2 regions of the Geodermatophilus sp. URMC 63 genome follow, and region 1 is predicted to be linked to the other one. Evidence: predicted binding sites of a transcription regulator. Region 1 holds the regulator's gene; the other holds the start of a gene.

Region 1 (5,425 bases):
GAACGGCGGGGGTGCCGACGGCGACCGCCGACATCTCGGCGGTGAGCGCCCGGTGCCGGCCTGCACCGGCGGACCCGTCGGCGGGCGCCCGGTGGCGGCCCGCTGCGGCGGACCCGACGGCGGGCTGCTCGGCGGTGCCGTCGGCGCCGTGCCGGCGGCCGGCACGGAACGTGCGGCGTGCCGGCTGCACCGCGGCCATCACGACGGTCGCGTCGGGACGGGGTGAGCCGTCCTGCCGGTCGCGATCGCCGGTGTCGGCGGTCGGTGACTCGGCCGGCGTCCCGGTGTGCGCGAGGGACAGGTGCCGCTCGGGCAGGCGCACACCGGCGAGGTCGACCCAGGTCGGCTCGCCTCCGTCGCGCCACCGCACCTGCGCCTGGCAGCCGCCGCGTTCGTCGTGCCGCCAGCCCAGCATGGCGCCGGGAGCCCAGCCGCCGTCCACGCACACCTCGACGTCCTGCGGCGAGCGGAAGACGACTGCGGCCCGGCTGCTCACGGCTGCTGACACGTCCTCGACCGTAGGTGCCGGCGAGGCTCCGGTCCGTGAGCGACCTCGCGCGGAGGGTTGACGAACTCGCCGCCGCCCTCTCGTCCATGTCTGCCGGAGCTCGGCGGCCGACCCGGCCGCCCCGCAGCCGGCGCTCACGGCAACTGCAGGACCTGCCCGGGCACGACGGACGAGCCGCGGAGGTCGTTGAGCTCCTCGATGGCGTCGACCACGACGCGCACGTCGTCCCCGTCCGCGGCGACCTCCCCCGCGATCGACCACACCGTGTCGCCCGGCTCGACGACGACGCTGCTCTCCCCCGCGAGCCGCAGGCCGCCGCCGGCACCGCCCACCAGCGGCGCGAGCCAGGCGCCCAGGCCGACCGCTCCGCCGAGGGCGAGCACGGCGACGAGGCGCCGCCCCCGCCGGGTCAGCCGCACGGCGGCCGGCGCGCAGCCGCCGCGGACGGGGCCACCGGTGGTACCGGAACGCAGCGGCCGCCCGCTCGGACGGGCCGGGTCGCGCCGGGCGCCGGGCCGCTCGGAGGCCGGCCCGGCGGTGCGCACGCCCGCGGCGGCCGGGTGGTCGGGGACGGGGCGCAGGTGCCCGCCGACACGCGGGCCGGAGCCCGGCAGGGCTCCGGGCGCTGCCGGCCGGGCCGGGCGGTCGACAGCCGCCACACCTCCGCCACCGGCACCGACACCGCCACCGGCCGCGGACCGGAGCGACGGCCGCCACGGGACCTGGACCGTCGCGTCGAACTCCAGCACGTCCTGCCGCACGGTGCCCATGACCACTCCTCCTCGTCGGTGTCATCCGGTCGAACGCCTGTTCGATCGAACGCCTGTGCGATTCCTAGCGCAACCCGCCGACGGGGTCGACCCCGACACCTCCCGGCGATTTCGAACACACGTTTGAAGTACCGGCTCCGAGGCGCTACCGTCCGACCAGCACCCGTCCGCCGTCGCCTCCGGGCGCCGAGGCGGTCCCGTCCGGCCGGCGGTCCCGAACGAGGAGCCGCGGCCGGGCAGGAGCAGGACACGAGGGCCGTGGCGACACGGCCGGCGAGGAGGAGACGTGGCGGGCACGAGCGGGACCGGCCAGCGCACACGCACCGGCGGGACGTCCCGCCGCGCGGGCAGCGGCGCGGGTGGGGAGGAGACCGGCGCGGTCCGCACCTTCCCCGACCGCACGGAGGCCGGCGACGGCCTGACGCAGCGGCAGCGCCGGGTGCTCGAGGTCATCCGCGACTCGATCGAGCGCCGCGGCTACCCGCCCTCGGTGCGCGAGATCGGCGAGGCCGTCGGCCTGTCCTCCGCGTCGTCGGTCGCCCACCAGCTCTCGGTGCTGCAGAAGAAGGGCTGGCTGCGGCGCGACCCCAACCGCCCCCGAGCGCTCGACGTCCGGCTGCCCGGTGAGACGCCGGGCGAGGCCGCCGCTCCCGCCGCTGCCCCCACCGGCGCCCCCGCCGGCGCCTCCGCGGCCGACACCGGTACGCCCACCTACGTGCCCCTGGTCGGCCGGATCGCCGCCGGTGGCCCGGTGCTCGCCGAGCAGGCGGTCGAGGACGTGTTCCCCCTCCCCCGCGAGCTGGTCGGCGAGGGCACGCTGTTCATGCTGCGCGTCGCCGGTGACTCGATGGTCGACGCGGCCATCTGCGACGGCGACTGGGTCGTCGTGCGCCAGCAGCCCACCGCGGAGAACGGTGAGATCGTGGCCGCGATGCTCGAGGGCGAGGCCACGGTGAAGACCTACAAGCGCCGCGACGGGCACGTGTGGCTGCTGCCGCACAACCCGGCGTACGAGCCGATCCCGGGCGACGAGGCGACCATCCTCGGCCGTGTCGTCACGGTGCTGCGCCGGGTCTGACCCCGCACCGCTCGCCGGCCGGCCACCCCGTGGGGGCGGGTCGGCCGGTCAGCGACCGACGGGCGGGCCGGCCAGGTCGCGCCGCCGGCACAGCCGCCCGCCGATCCAGACGAGGACGGCCGCGACGGCAGCGGCCACCAGCCCGGCGGTGACCGGCGAGGGGCCGCCACCGTCGCCGGAGAGCAGTCCCGCCAGCGACGGGTCGGCCGGGGCCGACGGCGCAGCCGGCGTCGAGGCGGCGGTGGCAGCCGGCACCGGGACCAGCGTGACGTCGCCGGGCACGCCCTCCCCGGCGACGAGCAGCGCGCCGCCGTCGGCGGTGAAGGCGACCGCCTCCCCCTGTGGCTCCGCGGGCAGCGCGACGCGCACGGGCTCGCCGGCCAGCGCGCCCGGGACGTCGGAGCCGGCCAGCGGCCAGACGTAGGCGTCGGTGTAGGTCCGCAGCGCGATCCGGCTGCCGTCGCGCGCGACCGCGCCACCGGTGACCAGCAACTGGCCGGCACGCCCGACCGGGCCGCCGGGCGTGCCGGTCAGCGTGAAGGACACCGTGCCGACGTCGGCCAGCCCGACGGTGCCGCCGTCGACCAGCGGCGCGGCCGGCCGGTAGACGTGGCTGGCGCCCAGGACCTCCTTGGTGACCACGTACGGGGTGCCGTCCGGGGCCAGCAGCAGCGCCTCGGCGTCGTGCGCGCCGTCGGGATAGGTCAGCCGGTACAGCGCGGTGGCGCCGTCGGGACGCAGGGCGATGAGCGCGACGGTGGCCCGGGTGCCGTTGTTGTCCCCGGTGTCGGCCAGCCAGACCGTGCCGTCCGGGCCGACCGCGAGGTCCTCGGGGTCGTAGGGGTCCAGCGGGGCGGTCACGACGTCGACGACCTGGCAGGTGTCGTCCAGCACGTACACCGCCACCTGGTCGCCGCCGTCGGCCGTCGCCACCAGCCGGTCACCGACGTCGACCAGACCGGACAGCTCGGCCAGCCGCGGATCGGTGACCTGGCAGCGGACGGACCCCGCGGCCGGCTCCTCGGCACCGGCGGACGGCGCACCGGCCAGCGTCACGGCCAGTGCCAGGGCCGGCGTCAGGGCCAGGTAGACGCGGGCGGCCACCCCGCGGCGGGCCCTGCGACGGCCGGGAACGGGCCCGCGACGCGCGTCACGACCGCGCGGACGGACGGCCGGCTCGCGCACGAGGCCAGCGTGACAGCACGGCTGCGTCCAGTGCGTGAACCACGCCCAGCAGCAGGAGGCCGACGGCCGCGCCGACCACCGCGTCGGTCACCCAGTGGAAGTCCAGCGACACCATGGCCACACCGGCGGCCACCGGCCCGAGCACGCTGAGCCACCACAGCGTGCGCTGCACCCGCGGACCCAGCCGGTACTCGACCGCCTGCCAGCGGGCCACCCCCCACATGAGCACGGCGTTGGCCACGTGCCCGGAGGGATAGGAGGCCCCGTCGCGGTGGAAGAACGACCCCGGGTAGGCCGGGGCGGTGCGCCCGGTGCCGAACTTGAACGCGTAGACGACGACGGTGAGCAGCGCCAGCGCGGTGAGGACCCGCACCAGCGGGAGCAGCGTCCGCCGCCGCACGCACAGCCAGCCGACCAGGACGGCCAGCACCGCGAGGATGGTGCCGCGCCCGCCGATCTGGGTGACCGCCCAGACCGGCCAGTAGGCCGGGGAGTCGCGCAGGTCCCAGCCGCTGACCACCTCGGAGACCCGCAGGTCGACCCACTCGAGGTAGCCGCGGCTGAGCAGGTCCACGGTGACGGCGGACGCGACGAGGAAGGCGCCGAGCAGCAGCCACCACGGCGGGCGGCCGGGGGTGACCACGCGGCCGGGCAGGGCGGCGGGCTCGCCGGGCCCGTCCCCGGCCGGTGCGCCGTCCCGGCGCCGCACCACGCCGCTGGTCATCGGGTCACGGTACCGGCCCGTGACCCGTCCGTGACCTCGGCCGCCCGGCGGCGAGGCGGACGGCGAGGGCGGACAGCGAGGGCGGACGGCGAGCCGCCCGGGGCCCGGCGCGGAGCCGGGCACCCGGGCGGCGGGAGCGGGGAGGACCGGTCAGCCGACGGGCACGGCGAACCGCTCGAGGGCGGCGGCCAGGCCGCCGTCCACCCGCGCGGAGAGCCGGGTCCCCGACGCCTCGTGCTGCTCGCTGAGCACCTCGCCGTCGCGGTGGACGCGGGCGACCAGGTCACCGCGGTCGTAGGGCACGAGCACCTCGACCTCGACGTCCGGGTGCGGCAGCCGGGTCGCGACGATCTCGCGCAGCCGCTCGATGCCCTCGCCGGTGCGGGCCGAGACCCAGACCGCGCCCGGCAGGGCGCGGCGCAGGGTCAGCACGTCGTCCTCGGTCATGGCGTCGACCTTGTTGACGACGATCAGCTCGGGCACCGCCGCGGCGTCGATCTCCTGCAGCACCACGTGCACCGCGTCGATCTGGCCGAGCGGGTCGGGGTCGGAGCCGTCGACGACGTGCAGCAGCAGGTCGGCACCGGCCACCTCCTCGAGCGTCGACCGGAAGGCGTCGACGAGCTGGTGCGGCAGGTGCCGCACGAAGCCGACGGTGTCGGTGAGCGTGTACTCGCGGCCCTCGGGCGACTGCGCACGCCGCACCGTCGGGTCGAGGGTGGCGAACAGCGCGTTCTCCACCAGCACGCCGGCGCCGGTCAGCCGGTTGAGCAGGCTGGACTTGCCCGCGTTGGTGTACCCGGCGATGGCCACGCTCGGCACGGCGTGGCGGTCGCGGCCCGAGCGCTGGGTCGCGCGCGCGGTCGCCATGCCGGCGATCTCGCGACGCAGCCTGCTCACCCGCGACCGGATCCGCCGGCGGTCGGTCTCGATCTTGGTCTCACCGGGACCGCGGGTGCCGATGCCGCCACCGCCGGCGACGCGGCCACCGGCCTGCCGGGACAGCGACTCACCCCAGCCGCGCAGGCGCGGCAGCATGTACTGCATCTGCGCCAGCTCGACCTGGGCCTTGCCCTCCCGGCTGGTGGCGTGCTGGGCGAAGATGTCGAGGATCAGCGCGGTCCGGTCGACCACCTTGACCTTGAGGATCTTCTCCAGCG
Region 2 (5,425 bases), 1.3 Mb from region 1:
CGCGCGCTGGGCGTCCTCGCGCTCGCTCTTCTTCAGGCCCGCGTGGTAGGCCCGGGCGCGCAGCCCGCGCTCGGTCAGCGCCTCGGCGAGGTCCAGCGTGCCCTTGCGGGTGGCGCTGTAGACGATGCCCGGGCCGCGGCCGGCCTCGACCTCGCCGGCCGCCCGGTCGAGCACCGCCTGCCGCTTGGCGTGCGCGTCGGCGTGGTGGTCGACCTCCAGCCGGATCTCCGGCCGGTCGAACCCGGCGACGACGACCTCCGGGTCGCGCATCGACAGCCGCTCGAGGATCTCGGCGCGCACCGGCGGGGCGGCGGTGGCGGTGAGGGCCAGCACCGTCGGGTGCCCGAGCTGCTCGACCACCTGGCCCAGCCGCAGGTAGTCGGGGCGGAAGTCGTGGCCCCAGGCGGAGACGCAGTGCGCCTCGTCGACGACGAACAGCGCCGGGCCGGCGTCGCGGACGGCGTCGACCACCTCGGACTTGGCCAGCTGCTCGGGTGCGAGGAAGAGGTAGCGGACCGTTCCGTCCGCCAGCCCCTCCAGGGCTGCGCGCTGGTCGCCGGCCGACAGGCTGGAGTTGAGCTGGGCGGCGCGGCCGACGGCGTCCCCGAGTTCGTCGAGCCGCTCCACCTGATCGCGCTGCAGCGCGATCAGCGGCGAGACGACGAGCACCGGACCGTCGAGCAGCTGCCCGGCCACCTGGTAGACCGCCGACTTCCCGGCTCCCGAGGGCAGCACCGCCAGCGTGTCCTGGCCGGCGAGGACGGCCTGCATCGCGCGCTCCTGCCCCGGGCGGAAGTCGTCGAAGCCGAGGACGTCGCGAGCCGTCTCGCGCAGCCGGCGGGTGCGGACGGAGGCCGAGCCGCCGGCGGGGTTGTCCTGCTTCTCTCGGGGCACCGGCACGCGCTGCCCGGGGCCCGAGATCGGCAAACGGAGCGCTGCTGGACGCTGGGCTCCGCGGGCTCGGTCGCATCTCCGCGGGAACGCGGCGGGATCGGCCGGGTCGCGTCTCCGCGGGAACGCGGCGGGAATGCGGCGGGATCGGCTGGGTCGCGTCTCCGCGGGAACGCGGCGGGAATGCGGCGGGATCGGCTGGGTCGCGTCTCCGCGGGAACGCCGGCCGTCAGGTGTCGGACGCCCCGTCCCCGGCCGCGAGGCGGCGGAGCCGGTCGCGGTGGTCCATCAGGACCCCGACCGCGTACCGCAGGTCCATCCGCTCGCCGCTCGCGGGCAGCACGTCGGGGAGCGCCGGCTCACCCGCGGGGAACAGGACCCTGCCCATCGCGGCAGTGCCCTCCGCCGCGTACCTCCTCCGGTGCGGCAGGCCGGGAATCCTGCCGGAGCGCAGACCGGCGGAGGGGTGCAGACCGGCGGAGGGGTGCTGGCCGGCGGAGGGGTGCTCACCGGCGGCGGAGTCTGTCCTCGGCCGGAGCGATCGGCGCTTCGGACGTCTCCCGGCGCGGAGGCCCTGCCGTCCGGCCGCGGCCCGTCTCCGACGAGCCGACCGCGTCCCCTGGGCGTCCTCGGCCCGGCGGGCGACGCGCACCGGCCGCCGGCCGACCTCGTCGTCGATCGGGTGGACGCCGGTGAACGGGTCGAGCGTCGTCGGCTCGACTGCCGCGTCCCGGGGGTGCGAGGTGTCGTCGAGGCCGTCCAGGCCGCCGTGGAAGGCCGCGTCGGCCGTGCCCCAGACGTGCCGCCCGTCCGGTGCCGTGACCACGAGCCGGCCGTCGACCCGGGCCACGACCAGGTCACGGTCGTGCACCAGGCCGTGGTCGACGTCGCAGAGCAGGACGAGGTTGTCCAGATCGGTGCGACCCCCGAAGGACCAGTGGCGCAGGTGGTGGGCGTGGAGTCGCTCGACGCGCGTCTCCGGGCAGCCGGGCCGTGCGCAGCCGCCGTCGCGGCGCAGCAGCGCCTGCCGTTGTCCCTTGCTGGCGCGTCGCCGTCCGCGGCCGAGGGCGAGGGGCTCGCGGCCGCGCTCCAGCATGGTCACGGCTGTGGCGTCGCAGAGCATGCGCCGGGCCTGGGCCGGCGTCAGGGCGGGACCGCCCTCCAGGTGCGCCCGGCCGGCCGCGGTGTCGTCGGCGAGGACGGCGGCGTCGACGTGCACGACGACCTCGCGCCGGGGTGGGTCGCCGGGACGGCGGTCGGCGTCCACCCCGGCCCGGGCGAGCGAGGCGAGCGCGCTCAGCCGGCGGGCGGTGGTGCGCTCGTGGGCCAGCCCGGCCAGCTCGTCGTCGTCCGCGCAGCGGCGGTGCAGCTCCTGCCGCTCCTGCCAGTCCGATCCCGGGGCCGGGCCGACCTCCCGGGTGCGCACGTTCTGCGCCCGCTCACGCCGGGCCTCGCGCTCGGCGACCGACTCGATGGCGGCCAGCACCTCGGCGCCGGGTTCGGGGCGCAGCCGCAGTCGCAGGGTCAGCATCCCGTCGTCGTCCCAGGAGTACTGGAAGGACTCCCGGGACTCGGGCCGGTCGTGCTCCTCGTCGTCGGCGCGGTCGGCGCGGCGCCAGGAGCGGACGAAGCTCTCGAGCTGGGCGGCGGTGGTGTCGACGGCGAGGTCGAGCAGCGCCCCCTCCGTGTCGGGCTCCGCGATGCGCGTCAGCGCTCGGACCTTGGAGTAGGACAACCGGCCGTCGGCGAACGCCGCCTCGGTGAGCGGGAGCAGGCGCAGGGCCCGGGCCACGCGGACGTGTTCCCTCGCGGCACCCGGTGTCAGGCCGCACTGCCACGCCAGCCAGTGCCCGCAGGACCGGATGCCCCACCCGTGCCAGCCGTCGCGCTCGTCGAACTCGGCCACCAGGCGCAGCCACGCGGCGGTGGCGGCCGCCAGCCGGACGGCGCCGGCGGTGATCGCCCGGGCCAGTTCGGGCAGCGGGCTGCCGGAGGGGTGCGGGGTGCTGCTCGGCTCGGGCACGGCGTCTCCTCGTCGATCGTGTGTTCGGAGGCTATGGCCGGCCAGTGACAGAACCGCAGGTCAGAAGCGCAGGGACGTTGCCGCGGAGACGCGGCCGGGGGGCGTTGCCGCGGAGACGCGGCCGGGGGGCGTTGCCGCGGAGACGCGGCCGGGGGGCGTTGCCGCGCAGACGCGGCCGGGGGGCGTTGCCGCGCAGACGCGGCCGGACGTCAGTGCACGTGCGGGTGGCGGGAGCCGACCTCGGCGGAGTCGGCGGCCGCGCGGCCGGCCCACCAGCCCGCGGCGTCCGCCGAGGAGCGGCCGCGGCTGCTGCGGACGCGGGGGAACAGCCCGGTGAACGCGTCGTCCACCGCCTCCTGCCGCGAGCGCAGGACGGGCAGCAGGTCCACGCCCTGCTCCGTCGCCGCGGCCGTCGCGGCCCGGTCGCGCGCGCTGGTCAGCCGCTCGCCGATGCGGCTCGCGTAACCGAGCAGGAACGCCCGGCGGAACGAGCGGGAGGCCGACCCCCGGCGCGACGCCCGCTCCGCGGCCCCGAGGGCCTGGCCGACCTGGAGCAGCAGCGAGGTGAACAGCAGCTCGACGGCGTCGAGGTCGCCGCTGAAGCCGACCAGGGTGGCGATGCCGAGACCCTGGTACCAGACCAGCCGCACGCCGTTGGCCTCGGCGACCGCCCCCAGCAGCTGCACCTTGGCCCGCACGTACGGGTCGTCGACGTGGACCCGGCGGGTGTCCACACCTGTCCGGGCCGCCCCGCCGCCGGCCTCCAGCAGCGCGGAGTCGACCGCGTGGCGGGTCATCAGCTCCTGCGCCTTGGCGGTGAGCGCCTCGGCCTCGTCCGGGAACCCCGTGGACTCCGCCTTGGCCAGCAGCGCCCGGATGCGACGCAGCGCCCGGGCGTCGTCGGGCGCGGACGCCGGCTCCGCCCGGCGCGCCGCCGGGCCCCAGCGCGAGGGCGGCGGCAGCAGCTGGTCGATCCGCGCCAGCGTGCGCAGCGTCGCGGCCACGACCAGCACCTCCCGCCACGCCTCGCCGGCCGACCGGCCCTCGGCCCGGTGCCAGGCGGCCACCACGGCGGGGTTGCCGGCCGGGGTGCCGGCGGTCAGCGCCCCCAGCTCGCGGAGCTGGTCGACCCAGCCCTGCGGCGCCCGGGAGGCGGCGTCGGAGCGGCGGGCGTCCTCGGCGACGAGGGCGACCACCAGCCGCGCCGCGCGGGTGGTCGCCCGGCGGCGGACCGCGTGGGCGACGTCGGCCGGCTGCCAGCCCCGCTCCCACGCGTCCGCCAGGGCCGACAGCAGCGCCCCGGTGGCCCCGCCCGACCCGTCGACCGCCGGGTCGCGTCCGGCCAGGACGGCGGCCACCGCGCCCGCGGCGGCGCCGTCGGCGTGCCAGTCGCCGCCGAGCAGCAGGGTCCGCAGCCAGGTGTCGTCCGCCGTCGTCGCCATGCCGGCGATGCTCTCCCGGCGGCGCGGCGCCGTCGCGGAGGCGCTGTGGACGGCCGGCCGCCGTCCACAGGCCCGCGCGGGCGCACCGCGGATCACCGCGGACGGGCGAGCCACTCCCGTTCGATCCGGTCCGCCGGCACCGGGCGGCCCAGCAGGTAGCCCTGGACCTGCGGGCAGCCGAGCTCCCGGAGGCGCCGCAGCTGCTCCTCGGTCTCCACGCCCTCGGCGGTGACGGTGGCCCCCAGGTGCTGGGCGAGCGCGAGGACGGCGGAGACGATCGCGTCGGTCGGGCGGTCGTCGGGCAGCCGCGCGACGAAGGAGCGGTCGAGCTTGAAGGCCTGCGGCGTCCGCTCGCGCAGGGCGGCGAAGCTGGAGTAGCCGGTGCCGAAGTCGTCCACGGCCAGCACGACGCCGGCCGCGGTGAACCGCTCCAGGGCCGCCCGCGCGCCCGGCTCCACGGCGCAGGACTCGGTCATCTCCAGCTCGAGGGCGTCCGCGGGCAGCCCGACGCGGTCGAGCAGCGCGAGCACCCGGGGCGCGAAGTCGGCGGGGAGCAGCTGGCGGGTCGAGACGTTGACCGCCACGCGGGGGGTGGCGGCCCCGAAGACCCGGCGCCACCGCGCGGCCTGGGCGCAGGCCTGCTCGAGCACCTGCGCGCCGAGCTCGTGGATCAGCCCGGTCTCCTCGGCGGCGGCGATGAACTCCGCCGCGGGCACCTCGCCGCGCTCGTCGTCGTGCCACCGCGCGAGCGCCTCGACGGTCACCAGCCGGCCGTCGGCCACCCGCACGATCGGCTGGTAGGCGACCGTGACCGCCCCCGCGCCGACCGCGCGGCGCAGCGCGGCACGCAGCCCCAGCCGGTCCCGGGTCCGCTGGCGCAGCGGCTCGTTGAACAGCTCGTAGCGGTGCCCGCCCCTCGCCTTGGCCCGCTGCAGGGCCATGTCGGCCGCCCGGAGCACCTCCTCGGCGTGGCCGCCCCCGTCCGGCCCGGACGCGGCGTCCTGCTCCTCGCGCAGCCGCGGCCCGGCCAGGCCCTCCGCGTCGGCGACCGCGATCCCGACGCTGACCG

What was found. Region 1 encodes LexA, which represses DNA repair genes until DNA is damaged. Its sites were predicted from a motif close to TCGAACANNTGTTCGA; they were not measured.
Region 2: the regulator LexA is predicted to act here: its motif matches at 2,927-2,942, upstream of ACWIZO_RS06025 (DUF222 domain-containing protein).

What each region holds. Positions count from the first base shown of each region.
Region 1 is NZ_CP199956.1:5,402,219-5,407,643, forward strand. Features, by position in the region: gene ACWIZO_RS26160 (hypothetical protein) at 1-508, opposite strand, end outside; gene ACWIZO_RS26165 (LysM peptidoglycan-binding domain-containing protein) at 643-1,278, opposite strand; gene lexA (transcriptional repressor LexA) at 1,565-2,356, shown strand; gene ACWIZO_RS26175 (hypothetical protein) at 2,405-3,460, opposite strand; gene ACWIZO_RS26180 (phosphatase PAP2 family protein) at 3,507-4,265, opposite strand; gene hflX (GTPase HflX) at 4,416-5,425, opposite strand, start outside.
Region 2 is NZ_CP199956.1:1,226,068-1,231,492, reverse strand. Features, by position in the region: gene ACWIZO_RS06030 (RecQ family ATP-dependent DNA helicase) at 1-894, opposite strand, end outside; gene ACWIZO_RS06025 (DUF222 domain-containing protein) at 1,121-2,914, opposite strand; gene ACWIZO_RS06020 (DUF2786 domain-containing protein) at 3,124-4,356, opposite strand; gene ACWIZO_RS06015 (putative bifunctional diguanylate cyclase/phosphodiesterase) at 4,449-5,425, opposite strand, start outside.